DNA from 4 places in the Enterocloster citroniae genome. Region 1 is predicted to be linked to each of the others. Evidence: predicted binding sites of a transcription regulator. Region 1 holds the regulator's gene; each other region holds the start of a gene.
What was found. The regulator Rex, encoded in region 1, represses fermentation and respiration genes when NADH is low (regulators of the CRP and FNR family bind a similar motif). The targets are predictions, from matches to a motif close to ATTGTTAANTANTTAACAAT.
Positions count from the first base shown of each region.

Region 2: the regulator Rex is predicted to act here: its motif matches at 3,398-3,417, upstream of adhE (bifunctional acetaldehyde-CoA/alcohol dehydrogenase).
Region 3: the regulator Rex is predicted to act here: its motif matches at 3,305-3,324, upstream of ABID13_RS28090 ((2Fe-2S) ferredoxin domain-containing protein).
Region 4: the regulator Rex is predicted to act here: its motif matches at 1,396-1,415, upstream of asrA (anaerobic sulfite reductase subunit AsrA).

Region 1 is NZ_JBEPLZ010000049.1:5,612-11,392, forward strand. Features, by position in the region: gene ABID13_RS27960 (hypothetical protein) at 1-170, opposite strand, end outside; gene ABID13_RS27965 (ABC-F family ATP-binding cassette domain-containing protein) at 241-2,190, opposite strand; gene ABID13_RS27970 (redox-sensing transcriptional repressor Rex) at 2,476-3,138, shown strand; gene ABID13_RS27975 (NAD(P)H-hydrate dehydratase) at 3,245-4,789, shown strand; gene alr (alanine racemase) at 4,805-5,781, shown strand, end outside.
Region 2 is NZ_JBEPLZ010000035.1:21,271-27,051, reverse strand. Features, by position in the region: gene ABID13_RS26265 (hypothetical protein) at 1-224, opposite strand, end outside; gene ABID13_RS26260 (helix-turn-helix domain-containing protein) at 357-614, shown strand; gene adhE (bifunctional acetaldehyde-CoA/alcohol dehydrogenase) at 707-3,319, opposite strand; gene ABID13_RS26250 (aldehyde dehydrogenase family protein) at 3,646-5,133, opposite strand; gene ABID13_RS26245 (iron-containing alcohol dehydrogenase) at 5,422-5,781, opposite strand, start outside.
Region 3 is NZ_JBEPLZ010000051.1:3,132-8,912, forward strand. Features, by position in the region: gene ABID13_RS28080 (SpoIIE family protein phosphatase) at 1-902, opposite strand, end outside; gene ABID13_RS28085 ([Fe-Fe] hydrogenase large subunit C-terminal domain-containing protein) at 902-2,998, opposite strand; gene ABID13_RS28090 ((2Fe-2S) ferredoxin domain-containing protein) at 3,001-3,240, opposite strand; gene ABID13_RS28095 (ABC transporter substrate-binding protein) at 3,405-4,532, shown strand; gene ABID13_RS28100 (ABC transporter permease) at 4,557-5,294, shown strand; gene ABID13_RS28105 (ATP-binding cassette domain-containing protein) at 5,323-5,781, shown strand, end outside.
Region 4 is NZ_JBEPLZ010000001.1:186,778-192,558, reverse strand. Features, by position in the region: gene ABID13_RS00880 (beta-glucoside-specific PTS transporter subunit IIABC) at 1-1,278, shown strand, start outside; gene asrA (anaerobic sulfite reductase subunit AsrA) at 1,464-2,510, shown strand; gene asrB (anaerobic sulfite reductase subunit AsrB) at 2,513-3,304, shown strand; gene asrC (sulfite reductase subunit C) at 3,322-4,365, shown strand; gene ABID13_RS00860 (aminotransferase-like domain-containing protein) at 4,549-5,781, shown strand, end outside.

The sequences.
Region 1 (5,781 bases):
CGTGTCATCAGTCCCATGGAAAACATGATGATGGGTATGAACACCATGGAAAAAATTACTGCCATCAGGTGGTTTTTGGGGGCGCCTGTCACTGCCAGGACAATGGCAAGCACAAACAGTCCCCCTAAAAGCACCACTCCGGCCAAAGCAAACATCCGTTTTAATTTCATAATATGACTCCCTTCGCCTTTCCTTCCGATCAAGGCTCCCGCCTCTTTTGGCGGTGAGCCGTCCGTGTTTTTAATCCTCTGCCAGTTCTTCCCAGCGCTGGTACAATTCCTCCAGCCGGGATGCGATCTCCTCCTTTTCCCTGTTCAGCTCCATCAGCCTGGCCACATCGGTATAAACCTCCTCCTGGGCCAGAAGACCGTCAATCTCGCTGTCCCTGGTTTCCAGGGCATGGATGGAATCCTCTGTTTTCTTAAGCTCATTCTGGCGTTTGCGGATCCTGGCCTGTTCCTCCTTCTGGGCTTTCCAGTCCATTTTCACATCGCTGGCAGGGGAGCCGGCAAAAGGTGCCGCTTCCGGACCTTCCTTTGAAGGTGAGGCAGGGGATGGGTTCCTTGCAGCAAATGCAGCTTCCACATCCTCTTTTTTCTCCAGGTAATAATCGTAATTTCCAATGTAATTGATCAGGGACCGGCTGGTCAGATCCAGGATTCTGGTGGCCGTCCGGTTGATAAAATACCTGTCATGGGACACATAGAGCACGGTTCCTGTATACCGGCACAGGGCGCTCTCCAGTATCTCCTTGGAGGTGATGTCCAGATGGTTGGTAGGCTCATCCAGTAAAAGGAAATTGGCATCGGAGAGCATCAGCTTTGCAAGGGATACGCGCCCCCGTTCGCCGCCGCTTAAGTCTTTGATCAGCTTAAACACATCATCTCCGGTAAAGAGGAAGGAGGCCAGGGTGTTGCGGATCTGTGTATTGTTCATGTTGGGATAGGTGTCCTGTATTTCCTCAAACAGCGTCTTTTCCATGTGAAGGACCTGGTGTTCCTGGTCATAGTAACCCACATGGACTTTGGAGCCCAGGCGGATCTCACCGCTGTCAGCGTCCAGGAGGCCGTTGATAATCTTTAAAAGGGTGGTCTTGCCCGTACCGTTATTGCCGATAATGGCAACCCGCTCCCCGCGTTTTATCTCAAAATCCACATTGGAAAATAAGGTCTGGCTGCCAAAGGATTTGCTCAGGTCAGTGACGGACAGAACATCATTGCCGCTGACCACATCCGGTTCCAGGCGGATATCCATGGAATCATCAATATCCACCGGCTTTTCCAACCTCTCTATCTTTTCCAGCATTTTTTCCCGGCTTTCAGCCCGGCGGATGGATTTCTCCCGGTTAAAGGATTTGAGCTTTGTGATCACCTCTTCCTGGTGTTTGATCTCCTGCTGCTGATTTAAGTATGCCCGGATTCTGGCATCCCGAAGCATGGCTTTTTTATCGCTGTAGGCAGAGTAGTTGCCTGAGAATACGGTCGCTGTTCCATTGTCCAGCTCCACGATCTTTGTGACGACCCGGTCCAGGAAATACCGGTCATGGGCCACGATAATGACGCTGCCGCTGTAGCTTTTAAGGTATGTCTCCAGCCAGGCGATGGATTCCATATCCAGGTGGTTGGTAGGCTCATCCAAAAGCAGGATATCCGGCTTGGTGAGAAGCAGCTTGCCCAGGGAAACGCGGGTTTTCTGCCCTCCGGAAAGGGTGTTGATGTGTTTGGTGAATTCCTCCTCCTCAAATCCAAGGCCCTTTAATACACCGGTAATCTCACTCCTGTAAGCATAGCCGTTGGCCAGCTCAAAGGAGTGGTTCAGGCGGCTGTATTCGGACAGCATGGACTCCAGTACATCGCCGGTGGCGGATTTCATCTCCAGCTCCAGGCTGCGGATCCGTTCCTCCATCTGGATGATGGGGCGCTTTACCTCTAAGAGTGCGTCATAGATGGTGCTTTCGCTGTCCAGATCCTGATGCTGCGCCAGATAGCCGATGGAGGTGCCTTTGCCAAGGGCTGCCACGCCCTGGTCTGCGGACAGTTCTCCGATGATGATCTTAAGCAGGGTGGATTTGCCCGCGCCGTTGATGCCCACAATGGCGGCCTTTTCATGTTCCTCCAGGTGGAAGGATACCTGCTTTAAAATATGTTTTTCTCCAAATGATTTGGTTATATTGCTGCATGATAAAATCATGGGTAACTCCTTTGTGCCAGACACTCAGCGCCTGGGTTGGGGGCGCCTGTATGCGAAAATGTTTCGCTGTATGTTGTGAGGTTTTTAGGCTTTTTATTGTCAAAAATTCTTTATTTTGCACTCATCAGTATAATATAAGAGGATATTTTTTTCAAGAACATACTTAAACGTGTTTGACATTTTTTTGACGCTTGTTTATAATAGAACCATTAGGTATGATTTAGATACTGTTATCTGGATCATTTTGATGTATCAGAGAAACGCGTAAGGGGAAGGTGGAACACGATGGAACGCAAAGAGATATCGAAGGCGGTAATTTCAAGATTGCCCCGCTATTACCGCTATTTGGGAGAGCTGATTGAAGAGGGTGTGGAGCGCATATCTTCCAATGAGCTGAGTGCCAGGATGAAGGTGACGGCATCACAGATCCGCCAGGATCTTAATAATTTCGGAGGATTCGGACAGCAGGGATACGGATATAATGTAAAGTACCTGTATGCTGAGATAGCAAAGATTCTGGGAATTGACCAGCAGCACAACCTGATTATTATCGGTGCCGGAAACCTGGGCCAGGCTATTGCCAACTATACGAATTTTGAGAGACGTGGATTTGTTATCAAGGGTATGTTTGATATCAATCCAAAGCTCATTGGTCTTGTGATCCGCGGAATTGAGATCCGGTCTGTGGATGATCTGGAGTTTTTTATCAAGGAGAACGAAATTCAGATCGCAGCCCTGACCATTCCAAAGACAAAGGCGTCTGAGATCGCAGACCGTCTGGTAAAGGCCGGCATTAAAGCTATCTGGAACTTTGCCCATACTGATCTGGTGGTTCCGGACGATGTGGTGGTGGAGAATGTACACCTGTCCGAAAGTCTGATGCGTTTGTCATACAGGGTTTGCAGTATGAACGATCAGGCGGAAATCGAAGGGAAAACGTCAAAGTAAGAAACAGCCGGCAAGCAAAGGAGAGTACCTTTTTGCTTGCCGGTTTTTGATTTCCGGGAGACCCCAATACGGTCTCTAAGTGCTCATAGCGAGGAGGTAAGCGGGGATGAGAACTTTGGTAACGGCAAAACAGATGAAGGCGATTGACGCCTATACGATCAACACCATTGGAGTGCCCTCCATGGTGCTGATGGAACGGGCGGCCATGTGGGTGGCCCGGGCGGTTGAGGAGACTGCCGGGAAAGCGGATGTGATCTGGGCCGTGTGCGGCACGGGCAACAATGGGGCGGACGGTGTGGCGGCTGCCAGGATGCTGCACCTGAAGGGATATAAAACCAGCCTGTTTGTGGTGGGGGATCCGGACCGTGGGACTGCGGAATTTCTGGCCCAGTCCGCCATTGCCCGGAACCTGGGAATGCAGATGAGGCCGTGGCAGGAAGCGGCGGGAGAGGACTGCGTTGTTTTGATCGATGCGGTATTCGGCGTTGGACTGAGCCGCCCCATTGAGGGGGAATACAGGCAGTGTATGGAAATGCTGGAGGCCCGGCATGCCGCCCATACAGTGGCGGTGGATATTCCCTCCGGGATCCATGGAGACACAGGCCAGGTCATGGGGATGGCACTGAAGGCGGATGTGACAGTGACCTTTGGATGGGAGAAGATGGGAACCGCCCTCTATCCGGGCCGTGCCTATGCGGGAACCGTCAGGGTCTGCGACATCGGTTTTCCGGAAAGCGCCCTGGATGCCGTGAGGGATCAGGAGGAGGGGTACGGGTATGGGCTTACTTATGAAAGCAGCGACCTGTGTCTGATTCCGGACCGCCCGGCCTATTCCAACAAGGGGACGTTTGGGAAGGTCCTGATCGCAGCAGGGTCCAAAAACATGTGCGGTGCAGCGTATTTAAGCGCCCTGGCAGCTTACCGCACCGGTGCGGGGCTTGTGAAACTGCTCACAGTGGAGGAAAACCGCCAGATCCTTCAGGAACGGCTGCCGGAAGCCATCATTGCCACCTACACCTCGGACCAGCTGATCCAGGGAAGGGAAGAGTTTAAGAAGATGATAGAGGAACAGATGAACTGGGCTGATGTGGTGGTGCTGGGGCCCGGGCTGGGAAGCGAACCTTATGTGGAGTATCTGGTGGAAGATATACTGACCAGTGCCTTTGTGCCGGTCATTATTGACGCGGACGGCCTTAATGCCATTGCAGGACATCCATATCTCACCACTTATTTTACGGAAAATATCATCATCACCCCCCACTTGGGAGAGATGGCCCGCCTCATCGGTGAGAGTATAGATGCCGTCAAAGAAAACCTCACAGGAGCCGCCCTGGAATACGCGGGACGTTACGGGATCACCTGTGTGCTCAAGGATGCGGCCACCGTGGTGGCGGGAAAGGACGGCACCCTCTATGTGAATTCCAGCGGCAACAGCGCCATGGCAAAAGCCGGTTCCGGTGATGTGCTTACCGGAATCATCGCCGGACTGGCCGCCATTGGGATGGAGGAGGAACAGGCCGCGCTTATGGGGGTGTATCTCCATGGGCGTGCGGGTGAGCAGGCAGCAGGGAAAATAGGACAGCACAGCCTTCTGGCTTCCGATCTGGCAGATTGTATCGGAGCAGCCATGAAGTCCGTGGCGCATGAATAACAGGAGGCATTGAAAATGAAACCATACAGCAGAGTATATGCGGCCATAAACCTGGATGCAGTGACAGCCAACATGAAGGCCATGAGGGATAACCTGCCTCCGTCCACTGCCATGATGGGTGTGGTCAAGACGGACGGATACGGCCATGGGGCAGTACCCGTGGCCAGGACCATTGACCCGTATGTGGAGGGATATGCGGTGGCATCCATTGATGAGGGCATTATACTGCGCCGTCATGGGATCCGGAAAATGATCCTGATACTGGGTGTGACCCATGAGAGCCGTTTTGAGGAACTGGTCCACTATGATATCCGTCCGGCTATGTTCCGGTACGAGGAGGTGAGGAAGCTTTCCGACACCGCGGTGAAGATGGGAAAAAAGGCCAATATCCATCTGGCAGTGGATACGGGGATGAACCGGATCGGCATGAAGCCCGATGAAAGGTCCGCGGACATGGTGTACAGGATGAGCAGGCTGGGAGGAGTCTGTATCGAAGGGATGTTCACCCACTTTGCAAAGGCGGATGAGCTGGATAAGACCGCATACACCGCCCAATACAGGGCATATACGGATTTTGTGGACATGCTCTCGGCCAGGGATGTGACCATCCCCATCCGCCATTGCTCCAACAGCGCCGGGATTGTGGAATCCCTGGAATCCAACGGACTGGACATGGTGCGGGCCGGGATTTCCATCTACGGGCTCTACCCTTCTGATGAGGTGGGCAGGGACGCGGTAAAGCTTATGCCCGCCATGGAACTAAAAAGCTTTATCACATACATAAAGACCATTGAGCCCGGAGACCAGGTGAGTTACGGGGGAACCTTTGTGGCCGACAGGACCATGCGCGTGGCCACCATACCGGTGGGATACGGGGATGGCTACCTTAGAAGCCTTTCAGGCAAAGGATCCGTGCTGGTTCGGGGGCAGAGGGCCAGGATACTGGGACGTGTGTGTATGGACCAGTTTATGGTGGACGTGACGGATATCCC
Region 2 (5,781 bases), on a different contig from region 1:
TCATCCGCCAACATTTCCTTTGAAGTACTTTCAGGTTTATCTCCAGTAATATATCGATATGCTTCCACCCATTCTTCCATGGAATAGGAAGCTATATTTATTTTGCGAAGTGCATATAAAATATCTTCTGTGTAAAAGCTATTATGCAGGTCTGATAAATACTGGCAGCCAGATAAATATTGCAGTCTGGGCAACAGCCCCCCCTGGTTTTTATTTGACTCCATAAAAACTCCTATTCTGCTTTTCAGCATCTATATTTTCAAATTCCCCGGTGCAACCTATACATTGCAATTATATACGACATTTATCGTAAAATCAAGGAAATGCAACCTATTTATTGCACTATGGAGGGTGACATGGAACAAAAACTAAAGCAGGATCTAAGATTGGGACCCAACATCCGTAAATACCGCCTGCAATCTCACATGACCCAGGAGCAGGTAACCGCAAAAATGCAGCTCATGGGCATCAACATTTCACGCAGCATATACTCACAGATCGAAGGTGGGACTTATAATATCCGTGTATCCGAGCTTGCCGCAATGAAGGAAATATTTAAAGTAAATTATGATTCATTCTTTGAGGGGATCACCCTGAACACCAAAGAGAAATAGAGCCAAGATGCGTGCGAACAGGCCGCCTGTCAAATGACAGGCGGCCTGCTCCAAACACAAAGGATAAAGGTATTACCCACAATGGGTACGAATTATTTACCGTAGTATGCTTTCAGATACATTTCTTTGATCTCGCTCATCAGAGGATATCTTGGGTTGGCGCCGGTACACTGGTCATCAAATGCCTGTTCTACCATGTCATCCAGCCTGTCTAAGAAGTCCTTCTCGTCAATGCCGTAATCTTTGATGCAGGCCTTGATCCCGACCGTCTTCTTAAGTTCCTCAATCTTAAGGATCAGCTTCTTAACTGCTTCCGCATCATCCTTGGCCTGGATTCCGCAGAATCTTGCACACTCTGCATATCTTGCCTGGGTATGTGGATACTGGTACTGTGAGAAAGTACCCATCTTGCGTGGATTCTCAGCAGCGTTAAAATCCACTACCAGGGAAAGGAGCAGTGCGTTTGCAACGCCGTGTGGCAGGTGGTGGAATGCGCCCAGCTTATGTGCCATGGAGTGGCATACGCCCAGGAACGCGTTGGCAAATGCCATACCAGCCATACAGGAGGCATCGGCCATCTTCTGACGGGCCTCTACATTAGTTGGTTCATTGTAAGCAGTGGGCAGGTAATCAAACACGTTCTTCATTGCTTTCAGGGCAAGGCCGTCCGTGTAATCAGTAGCCATAACGGAAGCGTATGCCTCCAGTGAGTGCACCAGAACGTCCACGCCGGATGCGCTTGTCAGTCCTCTTGGCTGGCTCATCATATTATCCGTATCCACAATTGCCATGTTTGGCAGAAGTGCATAGTCTGCCAGCGGATACTTGATACCTGTCTCCTGATCTGTGATAACGGCAAATGGTGTAACCTCGGAACCAGTACCGGAGGAAGTCGGAACAGCGATAAAATATGCTTTCTCGCCCATTTTCGGGAATGTATATACACGTTTCCTGATATCGATGAAACGCATTGCCATGTCCATGAAGTCCACTTCCGGATGCTCATACAGAACCCACATGATCTTGGCAGCATCCATTGCGGAACCGCCGCCCATTGCGATGATCACATCAGGCTCAAAGTCTCTCATAAGCTTTGCGCCGGCCTGTGCATTGGCCAGGGTCGGATCCGGCTGTACATCGGAGAATACAGTATAGGTAAGTCCCATCTCATTAAGACGGTCTGTAATCACATGCGTATATCCATTCTTATACAGGAAGGAGTCTGTTACGATAAATGCCCTCTTCTTGCCCATTACATCCTTAAGCTCATTTAATGCCACAGGCAGACAGCCCTTCTTAAAGTATACCTTCTCAGGCGCACGGAACCACAGCATGTTCTCTCTCCTTTCAGCAACGGTCTTTATATTCAGTAAATGCTTTACCCCAACGTTCTCAGATACGGAGTTTCCGCCCCAGGAGCCGCAGCCCAGTGTTAAGGAAGGAGCCAGCTTAAAGTTGTACAGGTCACCGATGCCGCCGTGGGAAGATGGAGTGTTGATGACAATACGGCAGGTCTTCATCCTTGAAGCATGCTTCATGATCTTCTCTTCCTCGTTCACATTCACGTACAGGGAAGCGGTATGACCGTATCCGCCGTCTGCTACCAGACGCTCTGCCTTATCCAGCGCCTCGTCAAATGTCTTTGCCTTGTACATAGCCAGTACAGGAGACAGCTTCTCATGAGCAAACTCCTCGCTGATATCCACGGACTCAACCTCACCGATGAGGATCTTGGTATCTTCCGGTACCTCCACTCCTGCCAGCTTGGCAATGGTTGCTGCCTTCTGTCCAACGATCTTGGCATTGAGGGCGCCGTTTACAAGAATGGTCTTGCGGACCTTCTCGATCTCACCCGGCTTTAAGAAATAGCAGCCTCTGTATTCAAATTCGTTTCTTACATCATTATAGATGGACTCCAGAACAGTTACAGACTGCTCGGAAGCACAGATCATACCATTGTCAAATGTCTTGGAGTGGATAATGGAGTTAACCGCCATCCTGATATCAGCCGTGTCATCAATGATAACTGGTGTATTGCCTGCGCCAACGCCCAATGCAGGTTTTCCTGAGGAGTAAGCGGCCTTAACCATTCCAGGTCCTCCTGTTGCCAGGATCAGGTCAGCATCCCTCATAACCTCGTTGGTCAGTTCCAGTGAAGGCACATCGATCCATCCAATAATACCCTCCGGCGCACCGGCCTTGACTGCTGCGTCCAGAACCACCTTAGCTGCCGCAATGGTGCATCCCTTTGCGCGGGGATGTGGGGAAATAATGATCGCGTTACGTGTCTTAAGAGCGATCAGGGTTTTAAAAATAGCGGTGGATGTGGGGTTGGTCGTGGGGATAACTGCTGCAATCAGACCGATCGGCTCAGCGATCTTCTTGATCCCGTACTCCTTATCTTCCTCGATCACACCAACTGTCTTGGTATCCTTATAAGCGTTGTAAATGTACTCTGCCGCGTAGTTGTTCTTAATAACCTTGTCTTCCACAATGCCCATGCCAGTCTCTGCAACTGCCATCTTGGCCAGAGGAAGACGCATCTTGTCTGCCGCGCTTGCTGCTGCAAAGAAGATCTTATCTACCTGCTCCTGTGTATAGGTAGAAAAAACTTTCTGCGCTTCACGCATAGCGTTCATTTTTGCGTTCAGTCCGTCCACGCTGTCGATGATTTCCGGAACAACCTGATCGATTTTTTTTGCCATTTCCTTTTCCTCCATTTTTCCTTGTGTTTGTGGTACACTTAGGCTGTACCTGCCTGTTAGGTCTAGGTAATTTTCACTATTGATAATTAATTAACAATCTCACTGTTTGCATTATAAACCTTCGTTAAAATTATGTCAATATATATTTTAAATATTTTTGACTTTTAATTATTTCACACCGGATCATCCTATATATCACTCTATGTATCGTTAAAATTAAATCAAAAAAACGGCAAGAAAAAAGAGAAACAGCCCCGGATCTTCCCAATCCAAAACTGTTCCCCTTCTATATAAAGAATCCACATAAAAAATACTTCTATTGCATTTTATTTTACAGGATAAAATCCTGTGGGCGCCTCACTGAGGTTGATCATAATATTTTTCATCTGGGTATAGTGCTCCAGCATCACCTTGTGGGTTTCGCGTCCAATGCCTGATGCCTTATATCCTCCAAAGGGCGCCCCCTCCGGGATGGCATTATAGGTATTTACCCACATACGCCCTGTCTCGATTGCCCTGGATACCCGCAGGGCCCTGTTGATATCCCTGGTCCATACAGCCCCTCCAAGGCCGTATTCACTGTCATTGGCCATTTGGACCACTTCATCCTCTGTCCGGAATTTCAGGATGCAGGCAACAGGTCCGAAGATTTCTTCCTGAGCCACCCTCATATGGTTTGTGACATTTCCAAGAAGGGTTGGTTTGAGGAAGCAGCCGTTTTCCAATCCCTCAGTCTTTAGATGCTGTCCTCCGCAGAGCACGCTGGCTCCTTCTGATTCTCCCACTTCTATGTACTTAAGGATCTTTTCCATCTGGGCCTTGCTGATCTGGCTTCCCATCTGGGTATCCGCTTCCCATGGAAGACCTACCTTGACCTGGTCAAAGCGCTTTACAGCCTCTTCCACAAACCGGTCATATATGCTTTCCTGGACAAAGACCCTGGAACCCGCGCAGCAGACCTGGCCCTGGTTAAAGAGGATTCCCATCTGCAGGCCGTCCATTGCCATTTCCCAATTGCAGTCCTCAAAGAAAATATTAGCCGACTTTCCCCCTAATTCCAGTGTGGAGGGGATCAGCCTCTGGGCAGCTGCCAGGGCAACGTTCCTGCCCACTTCCGTGGAGCCTGTAAATGCCAGCTTTCTAAAGCCCTTGTGCTCCAGCATATACTGGCCGGACTTGGACCCTGAACCGGTGATCACATTAAACACGCCTGCGGGCAGCACATCCTGGATCAGTTTTGCAAACTCCAGGACGCTTAAGGGCGTGGCGCTGGATGACTTAAACACGGTACAGCACCCGCATGCAAGCACGGGAGCCAGTTTCCAGGCCGCCATAAGAAACGGGAAGTTCCACGGCACGATCTGTCCCACCACACCGATGGGTTCCCTGAGGATCAGGCTTAAGGTGCTCTCCCCAAGCATGTTGGCGCTGCCCTCATCTGCCATGATGCAGCCGGCAAAATACCGGAAATGCTGGGCGGACATAGGGATATCCACAGCCATGGTCTCCCTGATGGGCTTTCCGTTATCCAGCGATTCAACCATTGCCAGGTGTTCCTGGTTCGCGTCAATGATATCCGCAATCTTGTTTAGGATCACAGCCCTCTCATTGACCGTTACATGCTTCCAGGATTCAAACGCCTTCCAGGCCGCCTTTACTGCCTCATCCACATCCTCCCTGGTAGCTTCCGCGCACTCTGCCAGGACACTTCCGTCCGCCGGGCAGATGGTCTTAAATGTTTTTTTGTCGGAAGCATCCTTCCACTGGCCCCCGATCAACAGCTGGTATCTCTCCTGCAGCCCTACATTATGCATAATAAATTCTCCTCTCAACACTTGGTACAGTATTCAGGCGGGCTTTTTGGGCACAAAAAAAACATGTATCTTAAAGCCAGCCTAAAACCGCCCTAAAACACCATGTTTCCAGAAAAACCTTCCTTGCCGGAAGATTAATACGGTTGTGTTACCCCTCTGGCCACTATGATATATCATGGGACAGGTAATAGTCAACAAAAATCTTTTATTTAACAAACTTTTATTGTTAACATTGCCTTAACACCAGGGCGCGCCTGATGGTCTTCCTCCGGCACGCCCTGACAGAGCCTATTCCCCAACGTAGGCCTGGCGGTAAATTTCAATGACCTGTTCCCTGGTTGCAGTCCTTGGATTGGTCAGCTGGCATACGTCCTTTTTAGCGTTATCCGCCATGATGCCAAAGTCCTCTTCCCTTACTCCCAGCTGCTTTAGATCCGATGGGATCTCCAGCTGCCTGCTCAGCTTCTTAATGGCTTCAATGGCCTTTTCCGCCGCACATGTAACGGAAATCCCCTCCACCTGAACACCCATTGCCTGGGCCACATCCCTGAAGCGGTTCATGTTGCCGATCAGGTTATAGCTCTCAACATAGGGCAGAAGAATGGCGTTGCAGACACCGTGGGGCAGATTATAAAAGCCGCCCAGCTG
Region 3 (5,781 bases), on a different contig from region 1:
AGGGTCAGTACACCCTCTGTCACCAGGTCCACGCCGTCCATATAGGCAATAGGCGGGATCTCCGGATCCACATAATCCAGGGAAACATCCAGCTTTTTCCCCAATACCCTGGACACAATCGTGGCGCTGGTCCCGCCGCACACAATGGTCTTGGCATTGGGATCATCCAGGAATTCATGGACCATGCGTACATCATCCTCCGGGTTGCGGGCAGGTCCGGTCATAAGGTGCACCGGCTTGCTGTCAATGATCCGCATGCATGCAACCGTGGTATCATCCCCCGGCCTGAACTGATAAAGCTCATCACAGGCCCTGCTGATGGATGCGGCCAGACGCATGGCTGACACGGTCATGGCATACTGGCGCACCGCATAGTCCGCAATGTCCTGCCACAGCCATCCAAAGTTTAGAAGCTCTCCCACTCCCGCATGGATAGTACCATCGCTCATAAGGATCAGAGCATCTCCCTTTTGGACCTTAAACCTGTACTCATTGATCTCCTTGCCCTGGATGACGCGGACATTCTTAGGAATCTTCATGAGCTTGCCGTCACGTATGAAAATACATCCCGGATTGTCATACTCCACCAGATAAGCATCGCCGTTGTGGTATACCTGCAGGATGCTGAAGGTGGAATATGCCACCTGCCGCACCTGGCAGATGGGCAGTGTCTCACTGATGGTGTCCACGCACTCTTCCAGGGTAGCGCCGTTTAAGAACATGGTTCCCAGTATCTTGGACGTCAGGGTGGAAAGGATATTGGCCTTGACGCCGCTTCCCATGCCGTCAGCCAGAATCATGATGTTGGAATCCGCGGTCTGCAGCAGTTCCACCTTGTCCCCGCAGAGGATCTCGGTGTATTTATTCAGGCTTTTATAAGCAACATCCACTGTAATTCCCATTATCTACCTCCGCTGCCGCCTGGTTTTTTCAAATCAGAACTGCTCAGATGGACATACCCCGTCTTTTTGCCTGCGGGAGCAGCGCTTCCTATATGGACATACCCTTTGGAGGCTTTCTCCTTAGGTGCCGCCCCGCTGCTGACTCCGGCTTCAGAGGCATTTCGGGCATCAGCTGCTGCAGGCGTCCCGGACGGTGTCCCGGATGTTGTACCGGACATTGTCCCGGATGTTGCACTGCCTGGGCTGGTACTTCCCGCGCCTGCACCGCCTCCCAGGTTTCCGGGTGTCATGACCCCGCTCAAAGGCACTGCGCCGCTTCCCAGCTGCACATTGGGGATATCCCGGTCCTCCTCACCCCCTGCATATCCTGCATCCGCCCCATCCTCCAACAGGGAATGGCACAGCTTGGTCAGGGTGGTCTTTGTCTCAGCCGTTGTCTCGCCTAAAAGTCCGGCGATCTCCTGGGCCACCATCATCTGCTTGTGGATGATCTTCTGAGCCAGGTCAATGGTCTCCAGCTTTTTCTCGTACTCTTCCTGAGCCAGTTCTTCCTCCCTTGTAATGTCGATAAAGGTGGCCAGAACTGCATTTTCCTTCTCTATGTATACAATATTCTGAAGGGTGGACAGCTTGTACTCAGGATAATTCACCCTCTTGCCGTGAATGTTCTGGTGTGTGTCAAATACCCACTGGAAATTCACTGGGTCAATGAGTTCGTACAGGTACATCTGCAGTGCCTCAGACCTGGTCTTTCCAAAATACTTCTCCCCCACATCCGAATATTCCAGAATGCGCATATCATCCCCCACGATCAGCACAATGTTAGGGGAGGTCTCCATTACCAGGTTGGACATGGACTCCGCCTTCTCATGCATGAATGGAATACACATGCTCACCTCTGCCTTGTGCTGGAATACGGCGATCGCCTTCTCCCTGCAGGTAGGATAACCGCAGGCGCCGCAGTTCAGTTCGTCCTCGGGTTTTAACTTGTTGGTCATGCGCAGGATCTCACGTATCTGGTCTTCGGTAGGCTGCGGATCCTTTGGCGCGTGGTCCTCAAACCGCTTGCCAAAGTTTACGTTCTCCCACACAGGCTGCATCCGGCTGGCCTCTGCCGGCTCCCTGCCTATGGTCTCCTCCATATCCAGCTTTACCTTGAATCTGGAAATAAATTCATCATTCACAGTCGGCCCCTTGATACAGCCGCCGGAGCACATATTCATCTCAATAAAACAGCCCTTGATCTCACCCCGGGACATGCTCTTGCACAGATCAATACAGTTGGCCACTCCATGGACATAAAATTTCCTGTAGCCATCGCTCTCCTCCTCGGTGGCCAATACGGAGTTCACCACGCCGTTGGTCACGGGATAAAGGCGGTTGACCCTTGGGTCAAATGCTGTAAAGGGCTGGTCCTCACAATCCTCAATGACTATGTCCTCTTCCTCCAGCCACTTGTTGATATCATTGAAATTAAGCACCGCATCGATATAGGTGTCATGCCTTGGATCCCTGGATTCTTTTTTCTTTGCAATACACGGTCCCAGGAACACCACCTTCACATTCCGGCCCAGCTCCTCCTTCAGAAGCTTGCCATGGGCGATCATGGGCGATACCACGGGAGCCATGTAAGGCACAAGCTGAGGATAATATATCTCGATCAGGTCATTGACGCTTGGGCAGCAGGTGGTTATGATATTGTCCATCCTGTGCTCTTTCAAAAGCTTTGCGTATTCCGCTGTCACGAATGCGGCCCCCTCTGAAGTCTCCCTTACATCCTCAAAGCCAAGGCGCATAAGCGCCCCCCTCACCTGGCCGATCGTCTTATATTTTAAAAGTCCCATGTAAGCCGGTGCAATGGACACCACTACCCGCATGCCTTCCCTTATAAATCCCTTCACCATATCCAGATCGCTTCGCAGCGTTTTGGCTGACTGGGGACAGATCTTCAGACAATGTCCGCAAAGGATACATTTGTCCGACATGATCACCGCCCGTTCGTCCTTGACCTGGATGGCTTTAACTTCGCAATAACGGACACACTTATAGCAGTGTTTGCACTTTGTGGCTTTGAAATCTATGATTTCCATGCCCATAATCAAAGTCTCCCCTTAATCTCATTTTCAAAGAATTCTTCTGTGTCTTCCGGTCTCAGGGAATACAGCTCGCCTTCCACCGTCACGCATACCCCATGGTCACAATTGCCTGTGCAAAACGCACCGTTTAAGTCTACCTTGTCGGACAGTCCGTTCTCATCCACCAGTTTCTGAAGCTTGGCGATAATCTCACGGGACCCCTTTAAATGACAGGCACTTCCAATACAAATCGTTACTTTCATCCTTATTCCTCCACTATCTGCGTGTATTATGGGCTCACCCCAAACCATGCCTCCATTATCTCATATTGTGATATTTATATCAATAATATTTCTCAAATATTTTATAGAAAACAAGGGCTTGTTGTGCTATAGTAAAGGATATTTATGAGAGGAGCGAATGTATTATGAAAAAGTCGATTTTGTTACTGATCACAGCCGTTATGGGTGCATCTCTGGCCCTTGGAGGATGCAGCGGCGCCTCCGGTTCATCCCCTTCCGCAACAGCCGGCCAGGCGCAGACGGAGGCCCCGGCCTCCACGGAGATTTCCTCCCAGTCTGCCGAGGAATCAGCCGCAGCCGAAGAAGGATCCACGGCCGAGAGCGCATCCGGCCAGGAGGATCCGGAGCTCACCTGCCAGGCCGGCGTCCGTGTGGGCTCCCTGAAGGGACCGACCTCCATGGGTCTGGTATCCCTGATGGACAAGGCCTCCAAGGGAGAAACTGCCAATGTCTACGAGTTTACCATGGCCGGCAAGGCGGATGAACTGGTGGGCAAGATTGCAAACGGAGACCTGGACATTGCCCTGGTCCCGGCCAATGTGGCAAGCGTCCTTTACAACAAGACCCAGGGAAATGTAACGGTCCTGGACATCAATACCCTGGGCGTGCTGTACGTGGTGGCATCCGATGATTCCATCACCTCCATGGCCGACTTAAAGGGCAGGAGCATTTACATGACAGGAAAGGGCACCACCCCCGAGTATGTAATGAATTACCTGTTAAAGGGAAATGGACTTTCAACCTCTGATGTGGACCTTCAGTTCAAGTCCGAGGCCACTGAGGTGGCATCTCTCCTGAAAGAAGATTCAAGCGCCATCGGCGTCCTTCCGCAGCCATTTGCCACTGCGGCCTGCATCCAGAACCCGGATCTAAAGACAGTTCTGGACCTGACAGAGCAGTGGAACCTGCTAAACAAGGATACCGGCAGCATGCTGGTCACCGGCGTCACTCTGGTTCGCAGCGATTTTCTCAGGGAGAACCAGGCGCCTGTAGCTGAATTCCTGGAGGAGCATGCCCAGTCTGCCCTCTTTGCCACAGAGCATGTAGAGGAGGCCGCTGAACTGATCGCGGCACAGGGCATTGTTGAAAAGGCCCCCATTGCCCAGAAGGCCCTTCCCTATTGCAACATTGTGTGCCTCACCGGTCAGGAGATGAAAGATGCCCTAAGCGGCTATTTATCCACCCTGATGGAACAGGATCCCAAGTCCATTGGTGGACAGCTGCCAGGAGATGACTTTTATTACATGCCATAATTCGGCATTCCGGAGACACGGTTCATGAAGCAGAATACCCGATTAAGAAAATATCTCATATGGCTGTTCTGGATTGCAGTATGGCAGGCCGCCAATATGCTGATACACAATAACATCATATTTGTAGGACCCATGGACATGATCCTGGCCCTTATGGAGCTTGTCCGGGACAGCTCTTTCTGGGCCTCCATCTTTAATTCCTTTGCCAGGATCAGCATCGGATTCCTGGGCGCATTTGTCCTGGGGATCCTTCTGGGAAGCCTGGCCTATGTGTCCGGCCTGGTAAAGGAACTGCTGGAGCCCATCATGCTGTTAATCAAATCCGTGCCTGTGGCCTCCTTTGTCATTCTTGCTCTGATCTGGATCGGCTCCCATAACCTGTCCGTGTTCACTTCCTTTCTGGTGGTAGTACCCATGATCTATGTGAGTACACTCTCAGGCCTGGAACACACGGACCGGAAGCTGCTGGAGATGGCCAGGGTCTTTTCCATGCCCCTGTACAAGCAGGTGCGGTATATCTACATTCCCGGTCTTCTTCCTTACCTGATCAGCGGATGCAGGACCGCCCTTGGCATGAGCTGGAAATCCGGCGTGGCCGCGGAGGTGATCGGTATCCCGGAAGGCTCCATCGGCGAACAGCTCTATTACTCCAAGCTTTATCTGGACACTGCAGGTCTGTTTGCCTGGACCTTTGTGATCATCATTGTCAGCGCACTGTTTGAGCACCTGTTCCTGTATCTGTTAAAGAAAGTACGGCATTAAAGGAAAATGCGCGACAAGGAGGCAACAAATGAAGATCGAACTAAAGCATATAGCAAAATCCTTCAACGGGCTGCCTGTTCTCCGGGACATCAATCTGACCTTCAGGGACGGCGGCTGTTACTGCCTTATGAGCCCCTCCGGTTCAGGCAAGACCACCCTGCTGCGCATCCTCATGGGACTGGAACAGCCGGATGAGGGAACACTGGAGGTTGACATTGAACCAGCCGCCGTATCCGCCGTATTCCAGGAGGACAGGCTGTGTGAGTCTTTCTCGCCCGTGGAAAATGTAACCATGTGCACAGGCCGTTCCATGAAAGCATCCCGCGTAAGATGGGAGATGGTCAAACTGCTTCCCGAGGAATGCCTAAGCCGCCCGGTATCCACTTTAAGCGGCGGTATGAAGCGGCGGGTGGCAGTTCTCAGGGCTTTGCTCACCCCTTCCCATGTCCTGCTGATGGATGAACCCTTTACCGGAATGGATGAAGAT
Region 4 (5,781 bases), on a different contig from region 1:
ATTGTCCGAGTATTGGGTATTCCGGTGCGTATGGTGACATACTCTTCATCTGTAATCCCCATTATCATGATCGTATTTGTTCTGTCATATGTGGAAAAATTTGTAGAAAAGATTACTCCTGCTGTAATTAAATTTATAGCAAGGCCCCTGCTGACCATACTGATCATGGCTCCTATCGGTCTGGTAGTGCTGGGACCGTTGGGAAGCATCATTGGTGACGGTCTGGTGGCGTTCTTGCTGTCAGTAGAAAAAATAGCACCGTGGATTCTTCCCACTGTGATCGGAGCCTTTATGCCATTTCTGGTTATGACCGGCATGCATTACAGCCTGCTTCCGGCTTATGTCAATTCCCTTTCCGCTCTGGGATATGAGACAGTGATAGGACCCGGTAACCTTCCATCCAATATTGCCCAGGGAGCGGCGGCACTTTGCGTGGCAGTGAAGACAAAAAACAGGGAATTGCGCCAGCTATCAGTTTCCAGCGGTGTGACCGCTCTTCTGGGCATTACAGAACCGGCCCTGTTTGGTGTTAACTTACGGCTCCGCAAACCATTGATCGCAACAACCATTGGCGGAGGGATTGGAGGCCTGTATGCCGGTTTAACCGGAGTACAGCGCTTTGGCGGAGGCGGAGCCGGTCTGGCGGCAATTGGACTGTATGTGGGACCTGATTCCCGTAATGTGATCAATGCCCTGATTGCAGCCTTTATTGCTTTTGTTGTGACATTTGCTATCCAGTGGCGTCTTGGGTTTGAGGATGTGCCGGAGGAAAGCGGCGCGAAGGAAGAAACTGGAGTGAAGGAGAAATCTTCAGGAAGCGGAAGTCACAAACTGAGTATATCCAGTCCCTTAAATGGGGACCTGATTCCATTAAGTCAGGTTAATGATCAGGTGTTTTCCAGCGGTATGCTTGGAATAGGGGTTGCGGTCCGGCCTTGGGAAGGAAAATTATACGCTCCGGTAAATGGTACAGTTGCCTCGGTGTTTGATACCGGGCATGCTTTAGGGATCGTGGCTGAGAACGGTGCAGAACTTCTGATCCATGTGGGGATGGATACGGTAGAACTGCAGGGAAAATATTTCAAGCCCCATGTAAAGGCGGGAGATCGTGTTAAAACCGGAGATATGCTGCTTACGTTTGATAAGGAGGCCATCGAGAAAGAAGGATACGAGACAGTGACTCCGGTTATTGTATCAAATTCAACGAACCACACAGCGGTGTGCAAAGGGGAACCTGGAATGATCAAGGCTGGTGATTTGATCATGACAGTGGAATAAATGAATCTATTTAGGAATGTAAGCCTGGTGTTGAAGGGGATTCAATGCCAGGCTTCCTTAATGATAAAAATTTGTTATTTAACCATTACAATATATAATTAGGCAGACCATTTTTGATTTGTTATAATAATAACATGGCTTAAATAATAATAAAGAAGGATAACCAGTAAAGGAGGAGGCATTTCATGGGATATAAGGTTGGAATTAAGGATGCCGACAGGATTTTTGGGCAGCTTCAGGATGAGTATGAGATCTGGGCCCCAAAGCGGTTTGTGGGTAAGGGAAGGTATTCAGACACGGATTTGATCAGGTATGCCCGGGTGGACAGTGTAGAGGAGATTGAGTACAGGGAGAAATCAGACTTTCCGGCAAAGGAGGTTTTAAGCCCCATTACTCAGTCCCTGTTTTATTTTACCGAGGATGAGTTTATTGAGAGCAGGGTTTCATCCAAAAAGCTTCTGATATTCATGCGCCCCTGCGACATCCACGCCCAGCACCACCAGGAAAAGATATATCTTACCAACGGCGGCTTTGAGGATATGTATTATAAGAGGATGAAGGAGCGGGTGAAGATCGTTATGATGGAATGCTCCGGGGGCTGGGATACCTGCTTTTGCGTCAGCATGGGCACCAACCGGTCAGAGGATTATTCCCTGGCAGTCTGTTTTGGTGAGGACGGCCTGGCGGTCCAGGTAAAGGATGAGACCTTTGCCCCTTATTTTGAAGGGATGGAACAGGAGGAGTTTGCCCCTGCATTTGTGGAGGAAAATGCACTCAAGGTCACGGTGCCGGAGATCCCGGACAAGGAAGTCCTGACAAAACTAAAGGACCATCCCATGTGGAGGCAGTATGACGGGAGATGTATTTCATGCGGAGCCTGTACGGTTGCTTGCAGTACCTGTACCTGCTTTACCACCACGGATATTATTTATAATGAAAATGCAAATGTGGGTGAGAGAAAGAGGACAACGGCTTCCTGCCAGGTAAAAGACTTTACGGATATGGCCGGGGGCATGAGCTTTAGAAACAGGGCCGGTGACAGGATGCGCTATAAGGTGCTCCACAAATTCCACGACTACAAGGCGCGATTTAAGGACTATCACATGTGTGTGGGATGCGGCCGCTGCATTGACCGATGTCCGGAGTATATCTCCATTGTGACCACGGTAAACCGAATGGCGGATGCCATTGAGGAGATAAAAGCAGGGGAAATGGGACAGGAGAGGGGATAAGTATGGAAAATATTGTAAAGCCTGTGGCATGTAAGATATTGGAAGTTAAGCGTGAGAGCCTTCACGAGTATACATATAGAGTAGAGACAGACATCAAGCCGGAGCACGGACAGTTCCTCCAGCTTTCCATACCCAAGATCGGGGAAGCGCCCATCTCGGTGAGTTCCTTTGGGGAAGGCTATATGGATTTTACCATCCGTTCCGTGGGCAAGGTGACAGATGTGATATTTGAGAAAAAGGCAGGGGATATCCTGTTCCTGCGCGGAGCCTATGGCAAGGGCTGGCCGATTGACCAGTTTAAGGGAAAGCACATGGTGGTGATTACGGGGGGGACCGGTCTTGCCCCGGTTAAGAGCATGCTGAATATGTTCTACGACAACCCTGACCTTGTGAAAAGCGTGCATCTGATCAGCGGATTTAAGAATGAGGAGGGCATTATCTTTAAGGGCGACCTGGAGCGGTGGAGCAGGCGCTTTGACACCATCTATGCCCTTGACAAAGACCGCAAGGATGGATGGGAGACCGGCTTTGTAACTGAATTCGTGTCCCGTATCCCCTTTAAGGATCTGGGGGAGGATTATGCAGTAGTGGTGGTGGGGCCGCCGCCAATGATGAAGTTTACCGGCTTTGAGGTCCTGAAGCAGGGAGTGCCTGAGGAGAAGATCTGGATGTCCTTTGAGCGCAAGATGTCCTGCGCTGTGGGCAAATGCGGACACTGCCGGATCGATGAGGTGTACGTATGTCTGGACGGGCCTGTTTTTAACTATACCCAGGCCAAGTATCTGGTTGACTAAGAGAGGGGTGGCAAGGAATGAATCACGATATAGATATTAAAAAGGTGAGGATCAACTGTTTCAGGCAGTCCAAGGTGGCAGGAGAGTTTATGCTTCAGATGCGTGTGCCCGGAGCCATGATAGAGGCAAGGCACCTGTCCATGGTGCAGGAACTTTGTGAGCGCTACGGCAACGGAACATTTCATATGGGTACCAGGCAGACCCTGGATGTGCCTGGGATCAAATACGAGAACATCGAAGCAGTGAACAAGTTTCTCAAAGGCTATATCCATGATGTGGATGTGGAGATGTGCGATGTGGACATGGAGGTTAATGATTACGGCTATCCCACCATCGGAGCCAGGAACGTGATGTCCTGTATTGGAAACGCCCACTGCATCAAGGGAAATATCAATACATACGAGCTGGCCAGGAAAATTGAGAAGATCATATTTCCGTCCCATTACCACATCAAGGTGGCAGTGGCCGGATGTCCCAATGACTGTGTTAAGGCCAACTTCAATGACTTTGGCATCATGGGCGTAAACAAGCAGGACTATGATATTGACCGGTGCATTGGCTGCGGTTCCTGCGTGGATGCCTGCAAACACCATGCCACCGGGGTCCTGAGCCTGAACAAGAACGGCAAGGTTGACAAGGATGCCTGCTGCTGCGTGGGCTGCGGGGAATGTTCCCTGATCTGTCCCACCGGAGCCTGGACAAGAGGGACCAAGAAGCTTTACCGGGTTACCCTGGGAGGCAGAACAGGCAAGCAGAACCCAAGGGCAGGAAAGCTGTTCCTAAACTGGGTGACAGAGGACGTGATCCTGGGCATGTTCTCCAACTGGCAGAAGTTCTCCGCATGGGCCCTGGATTACAAGCCGGAGTATCTCCACGGCGGACACCTCATTGACCGGGTGGGCTACAAGGAGTTTGTAAAGCATATCTTTGAAGGCGTGGAATTTAATCCGGAGGCGAAGATGGCGGACGACATCTTCTGGGCGGAGAATGAGCAAAGGGGCAATATGCATGTGATGCCGCTTTCCGAGCACAAGCACGCAGGTCCTCAGGAGAAGAAATAAACTAATAAGGCGGGGGTGCCGTAACCATATGTCAGGTATCCCCCGCTTTTTCTTATGATCACATGCTATAAATACATGTTATAATGAAATGCCGTATTTATATGCTATAATTGTATGCCATACAAGAATAGTATTTTAAAGGTACAATTTGGGTGATATAATGGCATCAAAAAGGAGATAGCCATGCCAGTCAATTCATTTAGTGATTACCCCATGTCCTGGGCGCCGGATAAACAGGAACTGACCTATCCCATCTATTATTGTCTTGCGGATATGATGGAGAGGGATATTAAAAGCGGGAAACTGTCCGCCAATACGAAGCTGCCTCCTCAGAGGGAGCTGGCCGATTTTCTGGATCTGAATCTGAGTACCATAACAAAAGCATACAAACTCTGTGAAATGCGCGGGCTGATCCACGCAGTGACAGGAAGAGGAACCTTTGTGACCCCCTATGCAAATGTGTCCACCTCAACGGTGGAAAAGAGCACTGCTCCAAGGATTGAGATGGCTCTGATCCATCCCTTTTATGAATCCAATGCCGCCATCAGGGATCTGACCGTTGAGATCTTAAAAAAACCCTTTTCAGAGCAGCTGTTTGAATATTCCCATCCATTGGGGGACAGGGGACAGATCCTGGCCGGCGCCCGGTGGCTGTCGCGGTTCGGGCTGGATGCGGGCGAGCACAATACCATCATTGCAGCAGGGGCCCAGAACGCCCTTGCCACCATATTGTCATCCCTGTTTGAAGCAGGGGACCGTATTGCGGTGGATACCTATACGTATCCCAATTTCATCAGCCTGGCCAATCAGCTGTATCTGCAGCTGGTCCCCATTGAAAACGACAGGGAGGGAATGCGGCCCGACCAGTTGGAAAGCGCCTGTGCCCTGCAGAACATCAAAGGCGTTTACATGATGCCGGCGGGAAGCAACCCCACCAATATTGCATGGTCGGATGCACGAAAAACGGAGATTGGCGGGATCATCAGGAAAATGGATCTGATGGGAATTGAGGATGACAACTATGCCTCTCTCTTGGAAACCCCATACATCCCGGTTACCCTGGAGGCCCCCGGAAACTGCATTTATGTCAGCGGGCTGTCCAAGCCTCTGTGTCCCGGACTGAGAATCGCGTACCTGTATGTCCCGGAATCATATATCAATCCCATGGAGCAGGGGATCTTCAGCCAGAACCTGAAGATATCTTCTTTAAACATGGAGATTGCGGCCGAGATCATCCGAAGCGGCCTGGCATGTAAGATTATACAGAAGAAGCAGAGATCCGCCCTCAGGCGCAATGGGATATATGTTTCCTATTTTCCGGACAGACCGGCCTGCATGGAATCATACTATCAATGGCTGGAACTTCCCGTGCACTGCACCGGAAGATTGTGCGAGGCTGAGTTGGCACGCCTGGGA